2 regions of the Streptomyces sp. NPDC042002 genome follow, and region 2 is predicted to be linked to the other one. Evidence: riboswitches for the same ligand, from Rfam matches in the RefSeq annotation. Region 2 holds a riboswitch; the other holds the start of a gene.
The links. A riboswitch is a leader RNA that binds a small molecule or an ion and turns the genes downstream of it on or off. The one in region 2 is predicted to bind FMN.
Positions count from the first base shown of each region.

Region 1 (7,982 bases), on a different contig from region 2:
TCGCGGTGCCCGGCTTGGCGGCGAAGCGGAAGGTGGAACGGGCGAAGCCGAGCGGGAGGATCTCCTCCGCGTTGGCTCCGGAGTCGACCAGGAGGTCGCGCCCGGTGATGCCGATGTCGAGACGGCCGGACGAGACGTAGATCGCGATGTCGCGGGGGCGGAGGTAGAAGAACTCGACCTCGTTGTTCGGGTCGACGATCCGCAGCTCCTTGGACTCCCGGCGCTGCTGGTAGCCGGCCTCATGCAGCATGTCCGCCGCAGGTCCTGAGAGGGAACCCTTGTTGGGGACGGCGATGCGCAGCATGAGGTCGGCTTCCTTTGCTCGAGGTTGTTCAGGAGATGGGTGGGACAGGTGGACGTGCTCGGTGGGGGCGACGCGGGGAGCGGCCCCTACAGATGCGCGTACACGTCGTCGAGGGAGATCCCGCGCGCGACCATCATCACCTGGACGTGGTAGAGCAGCTGCGAGATCTCCTCGGCGGCGGCGTCCTTGCCCTCGTACTCGGCGGCCATCCAGACCTCCGCGGCCTCTTCGACGACCTTCTTGCCGATGGCGTGAACACCCTTGCCGACCAGCTCGGCGGTGCGCGAAGTGGCGGGATCGCCCGTGGCGGCCTTGTGCTGGAGCTCGGTGAAGAGCTCCTCGAACGTCTTATTGGACATGGTGGTCCTCACCCTACGCGCTCGGTGCCGTACCTCAGTGCCAGGGTTCGGATACTGAGCGGAGGGTGGCCGCCGTCGCCACGGCGGCCGTCACGGCCTCGTGCCCCTTGTCCTCGTTGGAGCCCTCGATGCCCGCGCGGTCCAGTGCCTGCTCCTCGGTGTCACAGGTCAGCACACCGAATCCGATGGGTACGCCGGTGTCGATGGAGACCTGGGTGAGGCCCTGGGTGACGCCCTGGCACACATACTCGAAGTGGGGTGTTCCGCCGCGGATGACGACGCCGAGCGCGACGATCGCGTCGTAGCCGCGGCCCGCCAGGACCTTGGCGGCGACCGGCAGCTCGAAGCTTCCCGGGACCCGCAGCAGGGTCGGCTCGTCGATTCCCAGCTCGTGCAGGGCGCGCAGCGCGCCGTCGACGAGACCGTCCATCACCTTGTCGTGCCACTGTGCCGCGATGACCGCGACCCGCAGGTCGCCGCAGTTGCGTACGGACAGTTCGGGTGCACCCTTGCCGCTCACGTCTCTCCTTCAGTCCCGCTGTGCTGTGTTGCCGATAGTGCTTGTTCAGCCGGTACTGCTGTGATGCCAGTACCGCTGTGTTGCCGGTGGTGCTGTGTTGCCGGTGGTGCTGTGTCGCCGATCGTGCCGTGCCGTGCCGGTGGTTCCGGTCGTGCGGTGTCACTGGCTCCCGCAGGCCGACACGGTGGTCGTGTCGAGCCAGGGCAGGTCGTGCCCCATCCGGTCCCGCTTGGTCCGCAGGTAGCGCAGATTGTGTTCGCCCGCCTGGACGGGCATGGGCTCGCGCCCGGTGACCCGCAGGCCGTACCGGACGAGCGCGTCGGTCTTGTCGGGGTTGTTGGTCAGCAGACGCAGGCTGCGGACGCCGAGGTCCTCCAGGATCCGCGCGCTCGCGCCGTAGTCCCTGGCGTCGGCGGGCAGGCCGAGTTCCAGGTTGGCGTCGAGGGTGTCCCGGCCGCGCTCCTGGAGTTCGTACGCGCGCAGCTTGGAGAGCAGGCCGATGCCGCGCCCCTCGTGGCCGCGCAGGTAGACCACGATGCCGCGGCCCTCGGTCTGGATGCGCTCCATGGCCGTCTGGAGCTGGGGTCCGCAGTCGCAGCGCTGCGAGTGGAAGACGTCGCCGGTGAGGCACTCGGAGTGGACGCGGACGACGACGTCCTCGCCGTCGCCGATCTCGCCGTGGACGAGGGCGACGTGCTCGACGCCGTCGGCGGTGGAGCGGTAGCCGTACGCGGTGAACTCGCCGAAGGCGGTGGGGAGACGGACCTCGGCCTCGCGGCGGACGGTGGGTGCGGCGGGGGCCGCCCCGGCCCCGGCCGACGTCACGAGTTCGGCGGAGCGGCGGTAGGCGATCAGGTCCTCGATGGAGATGATCGTCAGGCCGTGCTTGCGGGCGAAGGGGATCAGCTCGGGCAGCCGGAGCATCCGGCCGTCCTCGCCGGCGATCTCGACGATCGCTCCGGCCGGGCGCAGACCCGCCAGCCGGGCCAGGTCGACGGCGGCCTCGGTGTGACCGTTGCGGGCCAGGACGCCGCCGGGCCGGGCGCGGAGCGGGAAGATGTGGCCGGGGCGCACGAAGTCCTCGGCCCCCGAGACGCCGTCCGCGAGGAGACGCAGGGTGGCGGCGCGGTCGGCCGCCGAGATGCCGGTGGTCACCCCGTGCGCGGCGGACGCGTCCACCGACACCGTGAACGCGGTCTTCATCGACTCGGTGTTGTCGTCGACCATCTGCGGCAGGCGCAGCCGGTCGAGTTCGTCGCCCTCCATGGGCGCGCAGATCAGCCCGCGGCACTCGCTCATCATGAAGGCGACGATCTCGGGGGTCGCCATCTCGGCGGCGACGACGAGGTCTCCCTCGTTCTCCCGGTCCTCGTCGTCGACGACCACGATGGGACGGCCGGCCGCGATGTCGGCGATGGCCTGCTCGACGGGGTCGAGCGCGAAGTCCGAGGCATCTTGATCGTGCCCGGTGCTGTACCAAACCGGCGCCGTTGTCATGCCGGGGCTCCTTCCAGGACGGGCTGCCCGGCCTCACGGGAGCGCAGCCACCAGTCGCGCAGGCCCCACAGGACGAGCGCGCCGTACAGGACGTAGACGAAACCGGAGAAGGCGTAGCCGTTGGCGAAGTTGAGCGGGACACCCACCACGTCGACCAGCAGCCAGGCGAACCAGAACTCGACCATGCCGCGGGCCTGCGCGTACATGGCGACGATCGTGCCGACGAAGATGTAGGCGTCCGGCCAGGGGTCCCAGGACAGGGTCGGGTACGCGTGGAACAGAGCGCTGACCGCGAGGGTGCCCACGACGGCGGCGCCCACCATGTACGCGCGCTCGCGCCAGGTGGCGAACCGTACGGAGACGCGCCCGTCCTTGCCCCCGCCGCGGTTCCACTGCCACCAGCCCCACAGGGCGACGGCCATGACCACGACCTGCTTGCCGGCGCTGCCGGTGAGGTGGCCGAAGAAGGCCGCGAACAGGATGACGCCGGAGAGGAACTGGACGGGCCAGCTCCACAGGGAACGGCGCCAGCCGAGCGCGAGGGCGATCAGACCGATCACGTTGCCGATCATGTCCGACCACTTGATGTGCTGGTCGAGCAGGACGAAGGCCTCGGAGTTGAGCCAGTTCACTGCCCGGCCCCCTGGACTCCGGGCAGACCGGCGGGCTGCTCGCCGCGGGCGCCGAGCAGCCGCTCGACGTACTTGGCGATGACGTCGACCTCGAGGTTGACCGGGTCGCCGGGCTGCTTGCGGCCCAGCGTGGTCAGGTCGAGGGTGGTGGGGATGAGGCTGACGGTGAAGTAGTCCGGGCCGGCGTCGACGACGGTCAGGCTGATGCCGTCGACCGTGATGGAGCCCTTCTCGACCACATAGCGCGAAAGGTCGGCGGGCAGCGAGATCTTGACGATCTCCCAGTTGTCGGACGGCTTGCGCTCGATGACCGCGCCGGTGCCGTCGACGTGTCCCTGCACGATGTGACCGCCGAGGCGCTCGCCCACGGCCATGGGCCGTTCCAGGTTGACGCGTGAGCCCACGGTGAGGGCGCCGAGGCTGGAGCGGTTCAGGGTCTCGGCCATGACGTCGGCCGTGAACTCGTCGCCCTCGTGCTCGACGACGGTGAGACAGACTCCGTTGACGGCGATGGAGTCGCCGTGCTGCGCGCCCTGCGTGACGACGGGGCCACGCAGGCGGAAACGCGAGGCGTCGTCGAGCGTCTCGACGGCGGTGACCTCACCCAGCTCTTCGACGATTCCGGTGAACACTTCCCGGGTCCTCCTGCCTCATAGGGCACGGACTCCGGGGCTGTCGATGACGACAGAATGAGCGGACCGCGGCACACCGGGAGCTACGCCGAAAGAGCACTCGTCCCGCAGGACGAGAAGCGACAAACGGCAGCGCGCACAGATGCCCGCCCGCCGCGCACTGCCTCCCATCCGGACTTTAACCGTCGGTCCAGGAATTTCACCTGGTCAACCGGCCGCTGGAAGCGACCGGGTCGCGGACTATAACCGCCGGTTCGGAATTACACCGACCCCGGAGTGCGCTGCTTCTGGTACAGGGCCAGTGTGCCACGCCCGGCCGACAGCCATGCGGCGGACGCCCTGTGGGGTGGCTCACAGCTGATCGGCATGGACTTCCGCGGAAGGGTGTCGCCGGTCAACCTCCGTGACATCGCGCGACTTTGGGCCGTAGCACACGCCGTCAAAATTGGTCCATACCTATTGACGCTATGGTCTAGTCCTCTTAGTGTCCTCGATCAAGACTGCGTGATCATTCATCGCCGGTCCCCCACGATCGACCCGGCGGCGGTGACGAAGGCCCTTGCCCCGCCGCCGGGTCCCCCAGCCGCACGGGCGGACCGCCGGAACCCCCGCGCCGCCGGAACCCGTGCGCTCCGCGGGCCCACGGCCTCCGCGAGGCCAAAGGCGTGGCGACGAACCCCACCGCCGGCTCCGGGCCGTGTCGCCCGCGCCCGTGCGAGGCGCGAACCTGAACCCGTACAGGACACGGAAGCGAGCCCACGCGGAACGAGGACATCGCCCCGCTCGGCCTGTCGTCACCTCCGCGGGGGCTGTCCGGTCTCCAGTGGTGAAGGGTGCTCCGGCCGGGAGCGTCCGGGCGTCGAAAGGACTGAACCCCATGACCAGGATCCTGGTGACCGGCGGTACCGGAACCCTCGGCCGGCTCGTCACCGAGCGGCTGCGGGCCGACGGGCACGAGGTGCGGGTGCTCAGCCGGCACGCGCAGGTGTACGCCGTCGATCTGCGCGAGGGCGGCATCGGCCTGGACGCGGCCGTCACAGGGGTGGACGCGATCGTGCACTGCGCGACCTCACCACGAGGAGGCGACGACCGGGCGGCCGAGCGACTGATCGCGGCCGCGCGCCGGGCGGCCGTCCCGCATCTGGTCTACATCTCGATCGTCGGCGTGGACCGGGTCCCGTTCGGCTACTACAAGACCAAGTGGGCCGTGGAGAAGCTGATCGAGGGGTCCGGGATCGGCTGGACGATCCTGCGCGCCACCCAGTTCCACGACCTCGTCGCCCAGGTCCTCGCGGGGCTCGCGAAGCTGCCCGTACTGATCCTCCCCGCCGGGATCTCCGACCAGCCGATCGAGGTCGCCGAGGTCGCCGACCGGCTGGCCCAACTGGCGGCCGGTGCGCCCGCGGGGCGCGTCGAGGACATGGGCGGGCCCCAGGTGCGCACGTTCCGTTCACTGGCCGCCGCCCACCTGCGCGCCACCGGGAAGCGGCGCCCGCTGCTGGACGTACCTCTGGCGGGCAAGACCTACCGGGCGTTCCGGGAGGGCCACCACCTCACCCCGGGGCACGCCGTGGGCAGGGGAACGTTCGAGGACTTCCTGCGAGCGCGCTCCCAGAACCCGCGCTGAACGCGCGCCGCTCTCGGGGAGGCCGTACAACGGCAGGGATCTCGGCGGGGTCCTCGACGCCGGCCGGCCGCCGGGGACCTACCGCGACGACGGCGGGGCGAACAGTTCGTCCTGTGCGCCGTCGCGCGCGGTCAGCAGGGCGCCGCGCAGCACCGCGCCGCCGCCCAGGGTGCTCGCGCGCACCTCGGTCGGGAGCGGCGACATACGGACGAGCCGCCGCTCGACCCGTGCGGCGAGCGCGGTGCCGCCCGCCTGGCCGACCTCGCCGCCGAGGACCACGCAGCCGGGGTCCAGTACGGCGATGACGGAGGCCGCCCCGATGGCGAGGCGGTCGGCGAGGGCGTCGAGGAAACCGGCGGCCGTCGGGGAGCCGGGAGCCGCCACCGCCTGTCTCACCAGCGCCGCGGCATGCGGTTCGTGAGCGTTCGGCTCCGCCGAGACGCCGTGCTCCGCCGCGAGTGCCGCGACCGCCGCCGACCCGGCCAGCGAGTGGAAGCCGCCCTCGCAGTCGGTCGCCGAGGGGAGGGTCGTGGTGCCGGGCACGGGCAGGAAGCCGATCTCCCCGGTGCCTCCGGAGGCGCCGCGGCGCAGGGCGCCGTCGAGGACGACGGCGGCGCCGGTTCCGTGACCGAGCCACAGCAGGACGAAGGTGTCGCGGTCGCGGGCGATGCCGTCGCGCTGCTCGGCGAGGGCGGCGAGGTTGGTCTCGTTCTCGACGAGGACGCGGGCCTCGGGGAGCCGTTCCTGGAGGGCCGCGACCAGCCGCCGGTGCCAGGCGGGCAGGCCCGAGGAGTCACGGAGTTCGCCGGTGGCGGGGTCGATCAGGCCGGGCGCGCCGATGCCGACGGTGTGCAGCCTGCCCCACCCCCTGACGAGTTCGCGCGGCGGCGTCGCCCCGAGGGTCCCGGCCTCCTTGGCCACCCGTTCGACCAGCGCGACCGCCTGCTCGACCGCCGGTCCGGTCCCGGTGTCCCCGCCGATCGGCACGGACGCCTCGGCCAGGACGTGACCGACCAGGTCGCAGACGACGACGGAGACTCCCTCCGTACGGACGTCCAGCGCGGCCAGGTGGGCGCGGTCCGCGACGATCCCGTAGACCCGGGCGTTCGGGCCGCGCCGCTGCTCCCCCGACTCCCCGACGACCATGACGAGTCCGGAGGCCGTGAGGCGTTCGACGAGGTCGGCGACGGTCGGCCGGGACAGTCCGGTGAGCTGCTTCAACCGCCCTGCCGTCAAAGGGCCTTCCTGCTGCAACAGCCGCAGGGCGAGCCGGTCGTTGATGGCCCGTGCGGTGCTCGGGGATGCGGGCATGCCGGAAATCCTCCCAGATCGGCGGGGCCGCCCGGTGAGCGGGCGGTGAGCGGTCGTCTATCTATCAGGCAGGGTTCCTGATAGTTTACGGCGGCAGCATGGGGAACCATCACCCGGGGAGGGGCCTGAGCATGAGTGACGTGGTCTTCGACCAGCGCGAGGTGAAGCGCGCCCGGTACGCCGTGGCGGCCGTGTTCGCCGTGCACGGAGCCGTCACCGGGTCGTTCGCGACGCGCGTGCCGTGGATCCAGGACCACGCGTCGGTCAGCGCCGGGCAGCTCGGTTTCGCCCTCGCCTTCACCGCCCTGGGCGCTTCCTGCTCCATGCCGCTGGCCGGCCGGATCACCCACCACTTCGGCAGCCGTACGGCGCTGCGCGGACTCATGGCCCTGTGGACGCTGGCGCTGATCCTGCCGTCCCTGGCGCCGAACCTGCTCACCCTGTGCCTCGCGATGTTCGTCTACGGCGCCACGGCGGGGATGGCGGACGTCGCCATGAACGCGCTGGGTGTCGAGGTCGAGAACCGGCTCGACAAGTCGATCATGTCCGGGCTGCACGGCATGTGGAGCGCCGGCGCCCTGATCGGCGCGGCGGCCGGCACGCTCGCCGCGCAGCTGGGCTCGGACGCGCGCCTGCACCACGTTCTGGCGGCGGCGACCCTCACGCTCGTCGGTCTCGCCGCCTGTCGCTGGGTGCTCGATCTGCGGCCCACCGAGGACGAGGAGCCGCCGCCGCGTTTCGCACTGCCGCCCCGGTCGGCGCTGCTCATCGGCACGGTCGGCTTCTGCGCGGTGTTCGCGGAGGGCGCGAGCCTGGACTGGTCGGCGGTCTATCTGCGCGACCAGCTGGACACCTCGGCCGGTCTCGCCGCGGCCTCGACCACCGGCTTCATGCTGACCATGGCGGTGGCCCGGCTGGTCGGCGACTCGGTGGTGAACCGATTCGGCGCCGTGCGCACCGTACGGGCGGGCGGTGTGCTGGCCGTGCTCGGCGGGCTGCTGATCGTCGTCGCGGAGGATCCGGCCGTGGCGATGGGCGGCTTCGCGCTGCTCGGCCTCGGGATCGCGGTGGTCGTCCCGCTCTGCTTCGCGGCGGCCGGG
Region 1 is NZ_JBVJCT010000009.1:88,023-96,004, forward strand. It holds gene hisG (ATP phosphoribosyltransferase) at 1-304, opposite strand, end outside; gene ACZ6KY_RS16260 (phosphoribosyl-ATP diphosphatase) at 391-663, opposite strand; gene ribH (6,7-dimethyl-8-ribityllumazine synthase) at 698-1,183, opposite strand; gene ACZ6KY_RS16270 (bifunctional 3,4-dihydroxy-2-butanone-4-phosphate synthase/GTP cyclohydrolase II) at 1,343-2,680, opposite strand; gene ACZ6KY_RS16275 (nicotinamide mononucleotide transporter family protein) at 2,677-3,312, opposite strand; gene ACZ6KY_RS16280 (riboflavin synthase) at 3,309-3,944, opposite strand; FMN riboswitch at 4,098-4,228, opposite strand; gene ACZ6KY_RS16285 (SDR family oxidoreductase) at 4,822-5,571, shown strand; gene ACZ6KY_RS16290 (ROK family transcriptional regulator) at 5,650-6,882, opposite strand; gene ACZ6KY_RS16295 (MFS transporter) at 7,014-7,982, shown strand, end outside.
Region 1: another riboswitch for FMN. It lies ahead of ACZ6KY_RS16280 (riboflavin synthase); the one in region 2 lies ahead of ribB (3,4-dihydroxy-2-butanone-4-phosphate synthase).

Region 2 (7,982 bases):
GCGGCGCAGGGGAGTTCCGCGCGGCGCACGCCGGAGGCAGCTCGGGGCCGCGCGGTCAGCGAGCGGTGGGGGCACCCGTCCACACGGGAGGTGTCTCCCAGCCGGCCGGAGGCTGCCACTGCGCCCACTCCTGGTCCCACCAGGGCGTGTTCCGGTCGAGCAGTTCGGCGACCCGGTCACCTTCGGCGTGCACCGCGGCGGCCTGCTCGGGCGTGAAGCCGCCGGTGCGGGCGCGCTGCTCGAACTCGTCGACGTCCTTCCACCGGTACGGCCCTCCGTCGGCGGGGACCCACAGGTCGAGTTCGTGGTCCAGGGTGTCGAAACCCGCCGCGGTCCTGCGGTACGGGTCCTGGAAGTTGATGTACCACCCGGAGAACTCGCCGGTCGCCTCGTCCCGGAAGACCCAGACGGCGTAGGCGTCGCCGGGGCGCTGGAGCTGGAGGACGCCGCGGCTGCGCCAGTGGTCGGCCACGTCGTGCCAGGGGTGGGGACCCCAGGTGAAGTCCCCCTCACCGAAGGAGAGCCGGGTGCCGTGCGCCAGATGCACCGCGAGCAGATCGGATCGGTCGGCGACCACCCGGACCGGGTAGCTCAACCATGTCCGTCCGTCGAGGACTTCCCGGCGCAGGATGGTCGCGCCGGGTGCGAACCGGCCCGGCTCCGCGGTCCCGGCTTCGTTGTCGGTGGGCTCGGCTGCACGCAGCGCGCCCTCAGAATTGTTGCGCATTGAAGTATTGATCCTCGTATTAAACACGGATCCGGCATTGCGCGGACCCGAAATGCCCGCTTCGCTGGAGGGTCGAACTCGCCACGCAGTCCCTTATTCGTCGAAGCGGTCAACTGGTGCCGATCTGACCTTTATTGACGGTTAGTTAGCGGCGTGCGGATCGTAGACACAGCCGCGAGACGTTGGCAACTCTTCTGGAACGGCGCGTCGTTCGCCTGTCGGGCGATGCGTGATGCAGGCCACAATGACTCGATTTCGCCGATGTCTTGTCAAGATCACGCGGAGTGTGCAAGGTTGACGGAAGTTATCACGAACGTTTGCGCACTCCGGGGTCGGTGAAATTCCGAACCGGCGGTTACAGTCCGCGACCCGACCGCCTCCAGCGGCCGGTTGACCAGGTGAAATTCCTGGACCGACGGTGAAAGTCCGGAAGGGAGGCAGTGCGCGGCGAGCAGGGTCGTTCCCGATCTCTGTGGAAGTTCCGCACGTCCTCACGGGGACTGTGGCGTCCCGACGGGAAAGTGTCACGTGCCCTTGTGCTCGTCGCGTGTCCCAGGCCCCGGAAGTCCGCGCCGCCAGCGCGAGGAGAGACTTCGATGGGCCGATTGCCGGGCAGTGCCCCTGCCGGCGCGCAACCCCGCCCGACCGGTCGCAGCGCCGAGTTCCAGGCGTGTGGGGCCCGCTCAGCCGGCCTCGCGCCCCGACCTCGCTTCCACCGAACGCTAGGACCACGGGCATGACCACTACCGATTCGATGCCGTCTCCCACCGCCGAGGGCGTGCAGCCGCTCGATCCGATCGACCACGCGGTCGCGGAGATCGCCGCGGGCCGGGCGGTCGTTGTCGTCGACGACGAGAACCGCGAGAACGAGGGCGACATCGTCTTCGCAGCCGAGCTGGCCACCCCTGAGCTGGTCGCCTTCGCCATGACCGAGTGCCGGGGCCTGCTCTGCGCCCCGATGCCGGGAGGCGATCTGGACCGGCTGGAGCTGGATCAGATGGTTCCCCGCAACACCGAGAGCCACCGCACCGCCTTCACGGTCTCCGTCGACGCCGCCGTCGGCATCAGCACCGGGATCTCCGCCGCGGACCGGGCGCTGACCCTCCGTCTGCTGGCCGAACGGAAGAGTTCACCCGGCGACTTCGTGCGGCCCGGACACATCTTCCCGCTGCGGGCGCGTGACGGCGGCGTGCTGGTGCGGCCCGGTCACACCGAGGCCGGTGTGGATCTGTGCCGGCTCGCCGGGTTGCGCCCGGCAGCGGCCGTGTGCGAGATCGCCAACTCCGACGGCACCATGGCCCGGCTCCCGGAGCTGCGCGACTTCGCCGAGCGTCACGGACTTGCCCTGATCTCCGTCGCCGCCCTCATCGACCATCTGCGGCGGTCCGAGGGGTCGGCCCCCGTGTGCTCGGCCCAGCCGGGAGCGACCCTGGGCTGACCGACGGGGGAGTGCCACGAGGGAAGGACCACGGGCCCGGCAGGCCCGCAGATGTTTTGCAAAGAGCATTTGCCGGGCCTCTTTCCTGCGTGCCCCAAATTGCGAATCCTGATGAATTCACCAAGAATTCTCGTGGTATTTGACATTGCGCCGTTGGGCATTCAATACGCGAAAGCGACCACGAGTCGGGGGGAGGAACCGGCATGCTCGACAAGGGTGCCATGGAAATGCTCAGAGGAATTTGAGAAGAGGTACTCGGCATTTCGGTCGACGATGTCGAAGCCGATTTCTTCGACCTCGGCGGCGATTCGCTGCTGGCGCTGGCGATTTCCACCCGCGCTATCGAGTCCGGCCTCGCGATGCCGCGGTCCGCAGTTCTGCGCCGCAGCACGCTCCGCGAGCTTGCCGAGGCGGTCGAGGATCCCCAACTGTTCGAACGTGCCTGACCGATGGCTATCGTTGTCGTCTACGACCAGGGTGCGGCCTCGCCACGCGAGATCATCGGTCGGTTGGGCACATCGGAGCCCGTGGTGGTGGTGGTGCTCGCGGACTCCGGGCACGCCCGCCAGGTCCGCCCGCTCCTGGAGGAGAACTGCGCTGGTCCCGTACCGCTGGCCGACGGTGACGACGCCGTCGTCGCCCGTCTGCGCGCCGTTGGGGCCAAAGGCACCCTGACCTTCAGCGAACGCATGCTCACCGACACCGCGTTACTTGCGGAACGGCTCGATCTTCCGTTCAACTCCCCGGAAACCGTCAAGGGGTTGACCGACAAATCCGTTCAGCGGCGTCGGCTGCACGAGGCCGGCGTGGACGCCGTCCGCAGCGCGGTCGTCACCACCGCCGGACAATGGCCGGACGCACTGGCACAGGTGGGTCTGCCCGCCGTGGTCAAACCGGTGCGTGGCGAAGGCAGCCGGAACACGGTCCGGGTGACGGACCCCGACCGCGGCGCCGCCGTGATCGAGGAGTTCCTGCGCGCCGAACCGGCTCTGGTGGTCGAGGAGTTCCTCGAAGGGGGCCGACTGGGCCCCCTTCGGCGACTATGTCTCCGTGGAGAGCGCCGTCACACCTGATGGCACGCGTCACTTCGCGGTGACGGGCAAGCTGCCGCTGGCACCTCCCTTCCGGGAGTCGGGCCAGTTCTGGCCCGCGCCCCTGCCGCCGGAGCAGGAGGCCGAAGTAGTCGCCCTGGCCGATGGCGCAGTGCGCGCACGGGGTGTCACCCACGGCCTGGTCCACACCGAGATCAAGCTGACGCCCGCCGGGCCCCGCCCGATCGAGGTCAACGGAAGGCTCGGCGGGAACCAGGCCGACCTGGCCACACGTGCCGCAGGGCTCGATCTCGTCGCCCTGGCAGGCGAGTTGGCCCTGGGACGCAGCGTCCCGCTGCCCCCCGTACGTCCGGAGCGGTCCACTTCCAGTGCTACACACCCGGACCCACCTCCGGTACCGCACCGGCGACCTGGCGCGCCGACTGCCCGACGGGCGGCTGGCCTACCTGGGCCGCAACGACCAGCAGGTCAAGCTGCGCGGACAGCGGGTCGAACTCGGCGAGGTGGAGGCCGGCCTGAGGGCCGCTCCGCAGATCTCGGACGCCGCCGCGCTGGTCACCCGCGACGGCATCGGCAACGACCTGCTCACTGCCCTGGTCGTCCCGGCCGAGCCCGGTGAACTGGACGTGGCGGCCCTGCGCCGGCACGCCCGCACGACCATGCCGGCGCACCTGGTGCCCACCCGGTTCCACCGCGTCGGCGAACTGCCGCTGACCTCGTCCGGGAAACCCGACCGGCGTGCTCTCGCGGAGTGCGCGGCCGAGGCAGCCGTGCCGCGCGCACGCATCCTGGTCGTCGACCCCGTCGACAGCGGGGCGCTGTGAGCTGCACCGGCGCCACGACGTGACCGTGGCACTGCGCCCGCCCGCCGATGGGCTGGCGCAGTTCGTGCGTGACAAGGAGGTGATCGTGCTGCGCAGCGGCGTACGGCTCGACGCCGACGTCATCGCGGCGGCCGACCGGCTCAAGGTGATCGCCGGGGCCGGCTCCGGGGTCGACAACATCGACCTTGAGGCGGCCAGGAAGGCGGGCGTGACCGTCTTCAACGTCCCCGCGGCCTCTGCCCCGGCGGTCGCGGAGCCTGCCTTCGGGCTGATGCCGGCGGTCGGCAGGCACATCGCCCTCGCCGACCGTCAGGTCCGGTCCGGTATGTGGAACAAGGCCGCGCTGTCCGGAGCGGAGCCGGCGGGCAAGACCCTCGGACTTGTCGGCGTCGGCCGCATCGTCGGAGGGACGGGCCACTCGGGGCGGCGAACTGTGCCGCCTACTGCTGAACCACCCCGCCGCCGGCACGATCCTGCCGACGGCCCGCAACGGTGAGGAGCTCGAACGAGTCCACCCCAACCTGCTCGGCAGCGGGCGGAGGTTCCTCACGGTCGAGCAGCTCCGGGACCGCGCGGACGAGCTCGACGTGGTGTTCTTCTGCACCCCGTCCGGCGAGGCGATGCGATCCGCCCCGTACTTCCTGGAGCGCGGGATCAAGGCGGTTGACGTGAACGCCGGCTTCCGTCTCGTCGACGCCGGCCGCTACAAGGCGGTGTACGGCGTCACCGAGCTGTACCGCGAACAGATTGCCGCCGCGCGGTGGCCAACCCCGGCTGCTACGCCATCACCACCGTGCTCGGGCTGGCTCCGCTGCTGCGCTCCGGCCTCGCCGACCTCGACACCGCGATCCACCTTGCCGCGGTCAACGGCACTTCGGGGGCGGGCAACGAGCCGGTCACCGACGTGATGCACGCGGCGGCGTTCGCTTCGACGCTGCCGTACAGCCTGGAAGGGCACCGCCACGCCCCCGAGCTGGAGACCCATCTGACACCGCTGGCCGACCGTGATCCGTGCGTCGACATGACCACGGCCCACGGCAAGTTCGTCCGCGGCCTCTACATTCAGGCCAGCGTGCGCATTCGCGCCGACGCACGGACCGACGTCGACCCGGCGGCGCTGCTGGACCTCTACCGGGACCCCTACGCCGACGAGCACTTCGTACAGGTCGGCTCGCTTGCCAAGCAGGGGCGCCTCAACTCCAAGGAGTACGGGGTCTACCCGAGCCTGAACGCCGTCACAGGCTCCAGCTTCTGCCACAGAGGCGTGGACTACGACCCGGTCCGCGGCTTCGCCGAGGTGATCGCGGTGACCGACAACCCGGTCAAGGGCGCGGCCGGTTCCGCGATCCAGAACATGAACGTGATGTTCGGACTGGACGAGCGGGCCGGTCTGGTCCACTACGGCCTGGGAACGGGATACGGCTGATCTCCGGGCAGCGGCTGCGGCCCGGCGAGCGCTGGATCCACCCAGCCGGCTTCAAGTCGGCCCGGCGCTCGCCGGCACCGGCCGGATCGACGTCGAACTCGCCGACCTCGCCCGGCTGTCGGCGGCCGGGGCCCGGGTGGCGCTGCTCAGCCACCAGAGCGGCGCCAAGGACGGCACCAACCTGCCTTGAGCGCCTGCCTGATCGCGTCCACCGCAAGCCCTCCGGCTGGACCAAAGGTCAGGCTGGGGGGCTTGCGATGTGACTGATCGTCAGAATCGGACAGTACCCGCCGCCTTGGTGCGTCCTACGGCGTGCGGAAGGAGTCCGCGTAGATGTGCCGGATGAGGTCGGTGTCGATGTCCGGGGTGGGATCGTTGTCGAGATTTCCGCTGATGCCGTCGACGAACGTGTCGATGTCGCGTGAGGTGAACCCCCAGCCCTCCAGTCCGGTCGCCAGCCCCGCCGTGTCCAGCACGCCGGAGACGGCTTGGTGGATGTCGTTGTGGCCCAGGGCCTCGGCGATGTCGGCGAAGCCGTCCTTGGCGTGCGGCTGGACGGTGCGCAGCCAGGCAGGGTAGAGCAGGGCCAGGCCCCTGCCGTGCGGTACGTCGATCCGCCGGACCGCGCCCATCGCCTGCTGGAGGCGGTGCGGCAGACAGGTGCTCGCACAGGCGACGTTGACGCCGCCGAGCAGTGCGGCGTGGGCCATCGCCTCCCGGGTCTGCGGGCTGGTGCTCCCAGCGGCGACCAGGGGCAGATGGTCGCGGATCAGCGTGATCGCGTGCCGCGCGTGGGACCGGCTCTCGTCGGTCGCGCGGGCCGCCACATAGCCCTCGATCGCGTGGGCGAGCGCGTCGAAGGCGGTCTCGACGGCGACCGCGACCGGGAGCGGCGCGGTCAGGTCCGGGTCCACGATGGCGACCTTGGGGAAGATGTCGTCGCCCCGGATGCCGGACTTGAAGCCCCGGACCACGTCGGTGACGATGGCCCCCTTGGTGACCTCCGACCCGCTGCCGGCCGTCGTCGGCACGGCGATGACGGGGAGGGCGGACGGTGAGGCGGCGAGCGTCTCGCCGATGAGGTCGCGCACGGTGTCGTACGAGCCGGCCACGGCCACGGCCTTGGCCGCGTCGATGGCGCTGCCGCCGCCGAGGCCGATCACGACGTCGCAGGACCGCGACTTCGCCAGCGCCACGGCCTCGTCGATCTCGTCGGACCGGGGGTTGGCGCTGATCCTGTCGAAGACGGTCACCGACAGGCCCGCCCGGCGCAGCGAATCCGCCGCCCGGTCCAGGAAGCCGTAGCGGCGCATCGCGGTGCGTCCGCACACGATCAGCGCGTGCCCGCCCCACTGGGCCGAGAGCGCGCCGACCTGGTCCAGGGTGCCGCTCCCGAAGACCACGTGGGTGGGTACGGGGAACTCAAGCCGCATGGTCACCGACTCCCTTCTTCCGGTTGTCCTCGAGTGCCTCGATGACGGCGCAGGTGCCGTCGGCGAGGTAGTGCAGTGCGGAGCCGCCGCCGGTGGACCGGGGACCGGTCCAGGGAAGCTCCGCGACGGTGTCGCCGCCGAGCAGCAGGGTGTGCGGCTCGCCGGGCTCACGGGCGCCGAGCACCGCTGCCGCGGCGCGGTGGTTTCCCTCGGCGTGTCGGCCGGGGGTACCGGCCACCAGGACCCGGCCGGCCTCCCGCACCGCGTCCACCGCCCACCGCTCGAGGTCGAAGTCGACGATGGCCCAGCCGTCCGGGACGCCCTCCTCGACGCCTACGGTCCGGGTGGCGCCTTCGGGGCCGGTGATCAGGACCGTACGGGGCAGGTGGATGCGGGCCCGGTGCCGGCGGCCGAGTACGGTGCGGGCCACGGCAGCGCAGCGCTCGGCCTCGGTGCCCAGCTCGGAGCCGCCGATGGCGTAACCGCTGACCGCCAGAAGGGTGTTGAGCACCACCCCGCCGGGGATCACCACGTCGTACGCGCGCGTCAGGCTCTCCAGCCCCACCACTGTCTTCTCCACTTTGACGCCGCCCAGCACGGCCACCGAACCGGCCGCCCCGCCACCGGCCGCCCACGGTCGCAGCAGCTCGGTTTCACCCAGGAGGCTGGAGGCCGCGTAGCCCGGCAGGAAGTCGAGGATGCCGACGTTGGAGGCGTGGCGGCGGTGTGCTTTGGAGAATCCGCCGACCGCCACCCGGTCGCCCAGGCGGGCGAGCGCGGCGGCCAGTTCGCGGTCGCCGCGTTCCTCGCCCGCCTCCAGCCGGACGTTGCCGAACAGGGCGATCTCCCCGTCGCGCAGCTCCGCCGCCCAGATCTGGGCCTGCCGCGAGGAGCATTCCGGCAGATAGCGAACTTCTCGGCCCAGGCGCCGGCCGAGGTACCCGGCCAGATGGTCCAGGTGCCGGGCCGTGCCGTCCTTCGCGCTGCCCTGGTGGCTGAGGAGCGCGACCCGGGCGCCCGCCGCGGCCAGGCCGCGCAGGTCGTCCAGCTCGGTGTCGATCCGGCCGGTGTCCGTCAGCGCG
Region 2 is NZ_JBVJCT010000002.1:452,251-460,232, forward strand. It holds gene ACZ6KY_RS04775 (ribonuclease FAU-1 family protein) at 56-727, opposite strand; FMN riboswitch at 1,045-1,175, shown strand; partial or broken gene ribB (3,4-dihydroxy-2-butanone-4-phosphate synthase) at 1,464-2,117, shown strand; gene ACZ6KY_RS04785 (phosphopantetheine-binding protein) at 2,426-2,611, shown strand; gene ACZ6KY_RS04790 (ATP-grasp domain-containing protein) at 2,615-3,238, shown strand; gene ACZ6KY_RS04795 (AMP-binding enzyme) at 3,586-4,041, shown strand; gene ACZ6KY_RS04800 (NAD(P)-dependent oxidoreductase) at 4,067-4,537, shown strand; partial or broken gene ACZ6KY_RS04805 (N-acetyl-gamma-glutamyl-phosphate reductase) at 4,422-4,736, shown strand; gene ACZ6KY_RS04810 (Asd/ArgC dimerization domain-containing protein) at 4,802-5,467, shown strand; gene ACZ6KY_RS04815 (iron-containing alcohol dehydrogenase) at 5,773-6,900, opposite strand; gene pgk (phosphoglycerate kinase) at 6,890-7,982, opposite strand, start outside.